Regions from separate parts of the Rhizobium sp. RHZ01 genome, predicted to be linked through region 2. Evidence: predicted binding sites of a transcription regulator. Region 2 holds the regulator's gene; each other region holds the start of a gene.
The links. Region 2 encodes PhoB, which activates phosphate uptake and scavenging genes when phosphate is short. Its sites were predicted from a motif close to TGTCATNNANCTGTCAT; they were not measured.
Positions count from the first base shown of each region.

Region 1: a site for PhoB is predicted at 1,073-1,089, ahead of phnC (phosphonate ABC transporter ATP-binding protein). Genes of this name have one in related genera too.
Region 3: a site for PhoB is predicted at 824-840, ahead of IB248_RS27005 (alkaline phosphatase D family protein). Genes of this name have one in related genera too.
Region 4: a site for PhoB is predicted at 1,226-1,242, ahead of IB248_RS07615 (DUF1045 domain-containing protein). Genes of this name have one in related genera too.

Region 1 is NZ_JACUZZ010000005.1:27,060-29,260, reverse strand. It holds gene IB248_RS07645 (ribonuclease H) at 1-516, shown strand, start outside; gene IB248_RS07640 (hypothetical protein) at 670-882, opposite strand; gene phnC (phosphonate ABC transporter ATP-binding protein) at 1,145-1,990, shown strand; gene phnD (phosphonate ABC transporter substrate-binding protein) at 2,079-2,201, shown strand, end outside.
Region 2 is NZ_JACUZZ010000002.1:263,522-265,722, reverse strand. It holds gene IB248_RS04085 (GcrA family cell cycle regulator) at 1-356, shown strand, start outside; gene phoB (phosphate regulon transcriptional regulator PhoB) at 450-1,133, opposite strand; gene phoU (phosphate signaling complex protein PhoU) at 1,170-1,883, opposite strand; gene pstB (phosphate ABC transporter ATP-binding protein PstB) at 1,927-2,201, opposite strand, start outside.
Region 3 is NZ_JACUZZ010000034.1:61,787-63,987, reverse strand. It holds gene IB248_RS27005 (alkaline phosphatase D family protein) at 1-764, opposite strand, end outside; gene IB248_RS27000 (iron ABC transporter permease) at 893-2,201, opposite strand, start outside.
Region 4 is NZ_JACUZZ010000005.1:22,620-24,820, forward strand. It holds gene IB248_RS07610 (alpha-D-ribose 1-methylphosphonate 5-triphosphate diphosphatase) at 1-426, opposite strand, end outside; gene IB248_RS07615 (DUF1045 domain-containing protein) at 440-1,135, opposite strand; gene phnE (phosphonate ABC transporter, permease protein PhnE) at 1,267-2,201, opposite strand, start outside.

The DNA.
Region 1 (2,201 bases), on a different contig from region 2:
GACACTATTCTCCTTGCTGAAAATATTGGCTCCAGGCACGATCTCCACGTCTTCGCCGACGGTTGTTACGAACCCGATTCAGGGGAGGGCGGCTGGGCATTTGTGGTCTTTCGCGACGATGCCGAAGTCGCCTCCGGTTTTGGCTGTGTCAGGGACACCGCCAGCAATGCGACCGAACTGATCGCGCTGCTCGAAGCGGTGGCGTGGATCAACAGCAATGCAGCGGGGGAAACAGCCGTCGTCTGGTCCGACTCCGTTTACGCCGTCAAAGGCTGCAATCACTGGCGCCACATCTGGAAGAACAACGGCTGGAAGAAGATAAGCGCCAACGCGAAGGTCCGAAGCCGCACCATCGCAAATCCGGATTTTTGGAAGGCGATAGACGCTCAACTCTCGCGCAATCGCCTGCTGACGATCGCCTGGTGCAAGGGCCATTCGGGCCTTGCCGGCAACGAGCGCGCGGATGAACTCGCCGAGCGCGGCCGCCTGTCACGGCGTGGCAAGGGTATCCGATGAAAGTTGACCCAAGTCGGCCCGCGCGCGGAAGTGCAGGTTTCCGATAGGCGCCGCCGGCACGGATATCGCTCGCAGCTGTCCGAAACGCCTTGAGGCCAGGTGGCTGCACGCGCCGCCGTCGCCGTTGCCGCAATCAACTCTTGGCTTCGGCCCTCACGCCCATGGGTTCTTCGCCAGCTGCCATTCACCGGTCTCGTCAGGTTCGACGCGCTTGTTGCCGCGGTAGAAGATCGGCAGTCCGGTCTTCTTGTCCATGGAAAAGCGGCTGGGCGTGAACTTCTCGTCCTCGTGTCCGCGGATGGCGAGAGCGAGGGCCTCTTTGAACTTCCCGTCTTTGCACAGGCTTTTGAAGAGTGTCTGGTCCATCGCTTTACTCCACTATCGTCGGGTCCCGGATTGCCTGCCATCGACTGGCGGTCCGGTCAACCGTCAATGGCGACAGGCCGGGGGTTGAAATCGCGAGGCGAGACGCCGACTGGCAGGCTCTTATCTTCAGGCAAACCGGCCGGGCTTCGTTATCCCCCAAAACTCGATTATGACAGTCCTTACATAAAACTGACATTGGAGCTTCATGAACCGGGACTAATGCACTCCCTCATATCGCATCTGGACTATGAGGAAGAGCATGATGTTCGAACTGAAGAATGTCACCCGCCGTTTCGGAAGGAAGACAGCTGTTGATTCCGTGACGCTCGACATTCCTCAGGGCCAGATGGTCGGCATTATCGGCCGTTCCGGCGCCGGTAAGTCCACGCTTCTGCGCATGATCAACCGCCTGCAGGAGCCGACGTCGGGCTCGATCCATTTCGCCGGCGTCGAGGTTTCCAGTCTCCGTGGCCAGGCGCTGCGCAACTGGCAGCGCGATTGCGCGATGATCTTCCAGCAGTTCAATCTCGTTCCGCGTCTCGACGTTCTGACCAACGTCATGCTCGGTCGTCTCAACCATCGTTCGACCACGATGAGCCTGCTCGGTCTTTTTAGCCGCGAAGAGCGCATCCACGCCATCGCTGCCCTTGAGCGTCTCGGCATCGAGCAGACGGCTTTGCAGATGGCCGGCACTCTGTCGGGCGGCCAGCAGCAGCGCGTGGCGATTGCCCGCGCCCTGATGCAGAACCCGAAGATGGTGCTCGCCGACGAGCCGATCGCCTCGCTCGACCCGCTCAATGCGAAGATCGTCATGGACGCGCTGCGCGATATCAACGAGCGCGAAGGCATCACCGTCATCACCAACCTTCATACGCTCGATACGGCCCGCAACTATTGCGAACGCATCGTCGGGATGGCCGCTGGCCGCGTCGTGTTCGATGGCAGGCCTTCCGAATTGACCGCCGATGCCGTCAAGCAGATCTACGGCACCGACAAGGATGGCGCCAGCATCGACGAGACGATGACCTCGACCTCGATCAACATTCCCGCGGCCGTTGCCGCCAATCAATCCGCCGGCTCGCAACCGCTGGCGCTGGCCGGTCTCTGAGAGGGGCGGCCTCGATCGTAAGCCCGCGTTATGGGCACCTTCTTCTAACCAGAGATCGCCGGGGACACCGGTCAATCAGGAGAGTACCATGTTGAAGAAAGCACTCTTTGCCGCGACGGCGCTGTTTGCGCTTGCCGGCGTCTCGCATGCCGCAGACCTCAAGGAATTCCGCGTCGGCATCCTCGGCGGCGAAAACGAAGCCGACCGCCTG
Region 2 (2,201 bases):
CCCCCAAGCGCACGACTTCGGCGCCCCGCGCCACGAACTACGCCTCGCGGATCACCACACGCACCGTTACCCGCCAACAGGGCGCGACGATGCTCAAGGAAGAGATCGAAATCGATACGGTGGAGGAAGTCCGCTTCCGTCCGGCCGCAAATGTAATCGTTCCGATTTCTCGCCGCCTTGGCCTCACCGAGCTCACCGAGCGCACCTGCAAGTGGCCGGTCGGCGATCCGCTCAATGACGACTTCCACTTCTGCGGTTGCGAGTCCCCGGACTCTTCCCCGTATTGCACGTATCATCAGCGCATGGCCTACCAGCCGGTCAACGAGCGCCGCAAGGCCGCTAACCGGGTCGCCTGACCCGGAAGCCGGATAAGGAATAAAGAAAACGGGCCCTCGCGGGCCCGTTTTTCGTTGTAAGGGAAAGACCTCTCAGGCTCTCGCCTGAAAGGATCAGGCTTCCATCGAATAGCCGGCACCGCGCACGGTGCGGATGACGTCCTGCATGTTGGAAAAGTTCAAAGCCTTGCGCAGGCGGCCGACATGGACGTCAACAGTACGCTCGTCGACATAGATGTCGTGACCCCAGACGCCGTCGAGCAACTGCGAGCGCGAGAAGACGCGGCCGGGCGATGCCATCAAGAACTCGAGAAGGCGGAATTCGGTCGGGCCGAGGCGGACTTCGCGGCTCTTGCGGTGAACGCGGTGCGTCTCGCGATCCAGCTCGATATCGCCGCACTTCAGCAGCGTCGAGAGCACCTCGGGCTTGGCACGACGCAGCATCGCCTTGACGCGAGCGACAAGCTCCGGCGTCGAGAACGGCTTGACGACGTAATCGTCAGCACCGGTCGAGAGGCCGCGAACCCGTTCGCTTTCCTCGCCACGGGCGGTCAGCATGATGATCGGCAGGCGCTCGGTTTCCGGCCGCATGCGCAGGCGGCGGCAGAGCTCGATGCCAGACACGCCCGGCAACATCCAATCGAGGATGAGAAGGTCCGGCGTGCGTTCCTGAAGCCGGATCTCGGCCTCGTCGCCGCGCAGGATGGTATCGACCTCAAAGCCTTCGGCCTCAAGGTTATAGCGGAGAAGCACGCTCAGCGCTTCTTCGTCTTCAACGACAGCTACTTTAGGGATCATTCGTTTCGGTCTCCTGGGGGCGCGGTCGCGGAATGACTATTCAGTGACTGCGCCGACGGTGTTGGCGGTATCGTCCTTCGGACGTTCGCCTTCCGGCTGGGCACCGGTGGCCATGTAGTAGATCGTTTCGGCAATGTTGGTGGCGTGGTCGCCGATGCGCTCGATGTTCTTGGCGCAGAACAGAAGATGCGTGCAGCTGGTGATGTTGCGCGGATCTTCCATCATGTAGGTGAGCATTTCACGGAACAGCGAGGTGTACATCGCGTCGATTTCCTCGTCGCGCTCACGGACCGATTTTGCTTTGTCGGCAGCACGGCTCGTGTAGACGTCGAGGACTTCCTTGAGTTGGACGAGGGCGAGCTCGGACAGGTGCTCGAGGCCGCGGGCGAGCTTGCGCGGCACGCCGGCGCTCTGTACGGCAATGACGCGCTTGGCAGTGTTCTTGCCCAGGTCGCCGACGCGCTCCAGGTCTGCCGCGATGCGGATGGAGCCCATGATCTCGCGAAGATCGGCCGCCATCGGCTGGCGGCGGGCGATCGTGACGATCGCCTTGTCGCCGATCTCGCGCTCCGCGTGGTCGAGGATCACATCGTCCGAGATGACCTTCTGGGCAAGAGCCGTATCGCCGTTTACGAGCGCGCGTACGGCATCCGAGACCATCTGCTCGGCCAAGCCGCCCATTTCCGAGATACGGCGGGACAGGAACTTCAAATCATCGTCGTAGGCAGAAAAGATATGTGTCGATGCCATAGGGCTCATCCTTGAATATCGTAAGTGCTACCGAGACGGCCGATCAACCGAAGCGGCCCATGATGTAGTCCTGGGTGCGCGGATCGTCCGGGTTGGTGAACATCTTGTCGGTGTCATTCTCCTCGACGAGGTTGCCAAGGTGGAACATGGCTGTGCGCTGCGAAACACGGGCGGCCTGCTGCATCGAGTGCGTCACGATGACAATCGTGTAGTTCTCGCGGAGCTCGTGGATGAGCTCCTCGACCTTGGCCGTTGCAATCGGATCGAGTGCCGAGCATGGCTCGTCCATCAGGATGACTTCGGGGCTGACGGCGACGG
Region 3 (2,201 bases), on a different contig from region 2:
CAGTTGTTCAGCACCTCGTGATCGTCCCATTGGTAGAAGACAGGGCAGACCGCATTGAACGCCTTCACGTGCTCGTCGAGCAGATTATAGGTCCACTGGCCGCGAAACTGGTCGAGCGTCTGCGCGATGTCGCGCTTTGCCTCGGTGACGACGCGGTTTTTCCAAACGCCGCCATCTCGCAGCCTGACCTCGTCCGTGATCGGATTGTCGGCGTAAATAGTGTCGCCCGAATGGATCATGAAATCCGGGCGATGGTAGGCGATCGTCGAATAGGTGCGCATCCCCTCCTCGTCGATGCCCCAGCCCTGGCCGGCCGTATCCCCAGACCACGCGAAGCGGATGCTGCGCTTGCCCGCCGGCGCCGTGCGAAACTGTCCATGGATGGGTTCCGACAGGTCGTTGAGGTCCTGCAGGTTGGCCGCACGAAAGCGATAGAAGATCTCTTGATCATCAGGGAGATTCTGGAGCAGCAGCTTTCCCGCAAGATTGGTGCCCGGTGTCACGTCTATGGGCGCGACGCGCACCGCGTTGGCGAACCGGTCGCTCGTCGAATACTCGACATGCAGTCGTGCCGGCCGGTTCACCTGCGCCCAGACCATACCCGAATTCGCATCGACATCGCCGGATTGCACGCCTGCTGTAAAGACCGGGCGACTTGACGAGCCGCGCGCATAGTAGGGCATCGCCAGCCCCGCCAGTGCAAATCCGCCAACGGCGCCCATGGATGAGAGGAAGCGTCGGCGGGTTGTTTCAGTCAATGTCATGCCAAGGTCTATCCGGCTAACGGGAGGGCCGAACCTATGGCGGCTGTCATGTCATGCGTTTGAAGGCGGCATGACGGTTTTTCGAAACTTCAGCGACAGTTTTGCTACGAGGCGTCGCCGGTGAGGCGCTATTCCGCCACCAAACCACTGCGGCGAAGCAGCGTCAGCAGCAGAAGCGGCAAGAGCGTCGTGATGAGGATAGCGATGAAGGCCATCGCCATGCCGAGCCCGATCGATCCCTGTTCGAACTGGCGCCAGATGAAGGTGGCGATCGTCTGCATGCCGACAGGCGCCACGACAACCGAGGCCACCAGTTCGCGCGAGGCGAGCGCAAAGACCAATAGCATCGCCGAAGCAAGGCTCGGGAAGACGAGCGGCAGGAGGATGCGGCGAAAGGCGGTTACCCCGCTTGCGCCGAAGACCCGGGCCGCCGCTTCCAGGCTATCCCCGATCTGCTGGAAGGCCGCGGTCGTATAGCGCACCGGCTGCGGCAGCAGTATGCAGCAATAGGCGAGCAGCAGGATGAATGCCGTGTTGTAGGGGGTCGCCGGCAGCCATGGCATGTTCCAGGCAAGGATCAGCCCGACGGCAACGACGATGCCCGGCAGCGCATTCGGCAGGATCGTCATCGTGTCGATCGCCACGCGTCCGCGGATCTTCGTCTTGACGACCGTATAGGCGGCCAGCACGCCGATGAGCCCGGTAATCAAGGCCGTGCCGATGCCAAGCGAGAAGCTGTTGGCGAGCGCCCCCAGAGCGCCGGCAATGTTGTTGAAGACCGACAGGAAGTTTTCGGCGCTGATGTTGTCGAGCGCCAGACCACCGGAAATCGTCCGCGACAGCGCCGTGAGCAGGATCGATAGCAGTGGCACGCCCGTTGCCAGGAAGGCAACCACGGCAAAGGCGATCATCACGGGAACCTTCATCGCCCCAAGCGGTCGCTTGTCCTTGGCAGCAGGTTTGCCGCCCACCGTTTGATAGGAGCGTCGGGCGAGGATCCATCGCTGCAGCAGGAATGTCAGCAGAGACATGACGACGAGCAGGATCGACAGGATCGCCGCTCCCGGCAGATCGATCGGCCAATCCGAGATCCGCAGGTCGATACCGGTGACCAGCACCTGGAAGCCGGCACGACGACCAAGGGCAGCGGGCATACCGTATTCCTCGATCGCCGCGGCAAAGACCAGCATCAGGCTGGCAACGAGCCCGGGCGCCGACAGCGGCAGCGTGATCCGAAAGAAGGCGCGCGCCGGCGACGCGCCAAAGACGCGGCCGACATCCGCATAACGCGCACCAACAGCCTCAACCGTGCGCGACACGGCGAAATAGACCACCGGAAAGGTATTGAAGGCCATGACCATGGTCATGCCGAAGAGCGAGAAGAGGAAGGGCGCGAGGTTAAATCCCGCGATCTGCTGAAGATAGCCGCGCGGCTGC
Region 4 (2,201 bases), on a different contig from region 2:
GGAGACCTCGCAGCGCAGGTGAAGCAGGTGCTCTGCACGCAGGCGGCCCTCCTGCTCGGCCTTCTGGATCGCATCGGCCATTTCGCGCATCTCGCCATGTTCGAAGCCGCCGTCCTCGTCGGCGCCCATGCGCAGGCAGTCGAAAACCGTGGTGATGCCTGAGGTGACGATCTGTGCGTCGTGCGCCTGGATTGCCGCCGTCTTGTGCCAACGCAGGCCGGGGCGCGGCGAATAGTGACCTTCCAGATGGTCGGTGTGCAGTTCGACGAGACCCGGGATCAGATAATCGCCTTCGAAATCCTCACCGACGCGGGAACTGCCCGTCGAGATATCGGCGATCTTGCCATCGCGGACGAGGACCGATCCTTCAACGATCTCATTCTCGAGAACGATGCGGGCATTTGAGAAGACTGTTTCTTTGGTCATCGAATATGGTCTTTCAATTTTTAGCGCCGGCGAGCGGCCACCAGGAATGGGCTTTGAACGGCGCGCCCCGCGCCTCCTCGACGAAAACGGCAAGGCCGCAAATGGGGAGCGGGCGGCCGATAAAGGCGGCGAAACGCTCCGCCAGAATGGCCTTCATCACGCCTGCACGCTCCTGCGGCACCTGGCCGGTCAGCGTCATGTGGAACCCGAAATCATCCATCACATAGGGATAGCCCCAGCGCAACAGATTGGCCCTCTGGCTTTCGCTCAGTTTCTCCGGGTTGCGGCGCGCTATATCCGCATCCGACAACGCGGCGCGAAACGGTTCGAAGGATTTTACCACCGTGGCGGCGAAATCCTGAAGCGGCGGATGCAGAAAAGCGGGCACCAGCGCAAAGAATTTACCCAACTGCCCAAGCACCAGCTCGGGAATGTCGAAGGCGGACGTGCGGGCGGCGAAATCCTCGACCACCTGGATCAGGTCCTTTTCGGTGACGGAGGCGGCCAGATGGAACGGTGCCTTGATCGTCGCGTGGAAAGCGTAGCGGCGAGGATCGGCTGTCAGTTCGAACTGCTCGGCGGCTGGCAGGTCCGGACAATCGGGAGCCGGATAAATTTCACCGGTGAAGGCATCGCGGCCGAGCCAGAGCGCGGCCGTGCCGTTCAAGGGGTCATCCTTCGGCGGTGTGAAATAGAGTGCGTAGCGCAAGGCTCGTATCCTGGGAATCGCTCGGAGTGCGGTCGCAGTCTTCAGTGATTTGACCACGACCGCAAGCTGGCTTCCGGCTAAAAGATTTCCGTGACAGAATGATGATGGTCCTGAACGATCCCGCGCTTTTTTCAGTGGGCCTTGGTCCCCATCAGACGGTGACGCAGGGCGTTCGACGCCATGTCGAACAGGAACACGACGATCAGGATCAGCAGCACCATGTAGGCGACGTTTTCCCAGTTCGCGTTGGTGCGCATCGCTTCCCACAGCTTGAGACCGATGCCGCCAGCGCCAACCGCGCCGATGATCGTTGCGCCGCGGACGTTCGATTCCCACTGGTAGAGCGTCTGGCTGACGAAGACCGGGACGATCTGCGGGATGATGCCATAGCGATGGGTGAGCACGGTGGAGGCACCGGTCGACTTGATGCCTTCGCGCGGCTTGTTGTCGACGTTTTCCAGACCCTCGGAATAGAGCTTGCCGAGCGTGCCCGTTTCCGTGAGGAAAATCGCGCCGGAGCCGGCCAAGGGACCGGGACCGAAGGCGCGGGTCAGAAAGAGCGCCCAGATCAACATGTCGACCGAGCGCAGGAAATCAAAGAACCGCTTCAGGACCTGGTTCAGGACCTTGTTCGGGGTGATATTGCGCGCAGCCAGAAAGGCCAGCGGGAAAGCAAGCAACGCGCCGAGCAGCGTTCCCAAAAAGGCCATCACGATGGTCTGGAACAGCTTGGTCCAGACGTCGCCGTGCTGCCAGGCGCTGTTGTGCCAGATATTATCGAAGGCAAGCGACAGGTTGGACTGGCCGGGCTTCAGGTCCGGACCCGAAACGATCAGGCTGATAACCTCGGTCGCCGGCTTGTCGAAGAACGGCGACTGCGTGTCGAAGACGAAATTCGCCCAACCGAGGAAGCGCTTGCGGACTTTCACGCGATCGACCGAGATGCTGACATCGCCGGCAAATCCGAGATCGGCAAGGACGTTGTCATCGTAGACCGTCATCCAGGCAGGGACCGGGCCGACGACCTTCGGGGCGCCGCTGGAGACGTCCACCGGCACGCTGATGC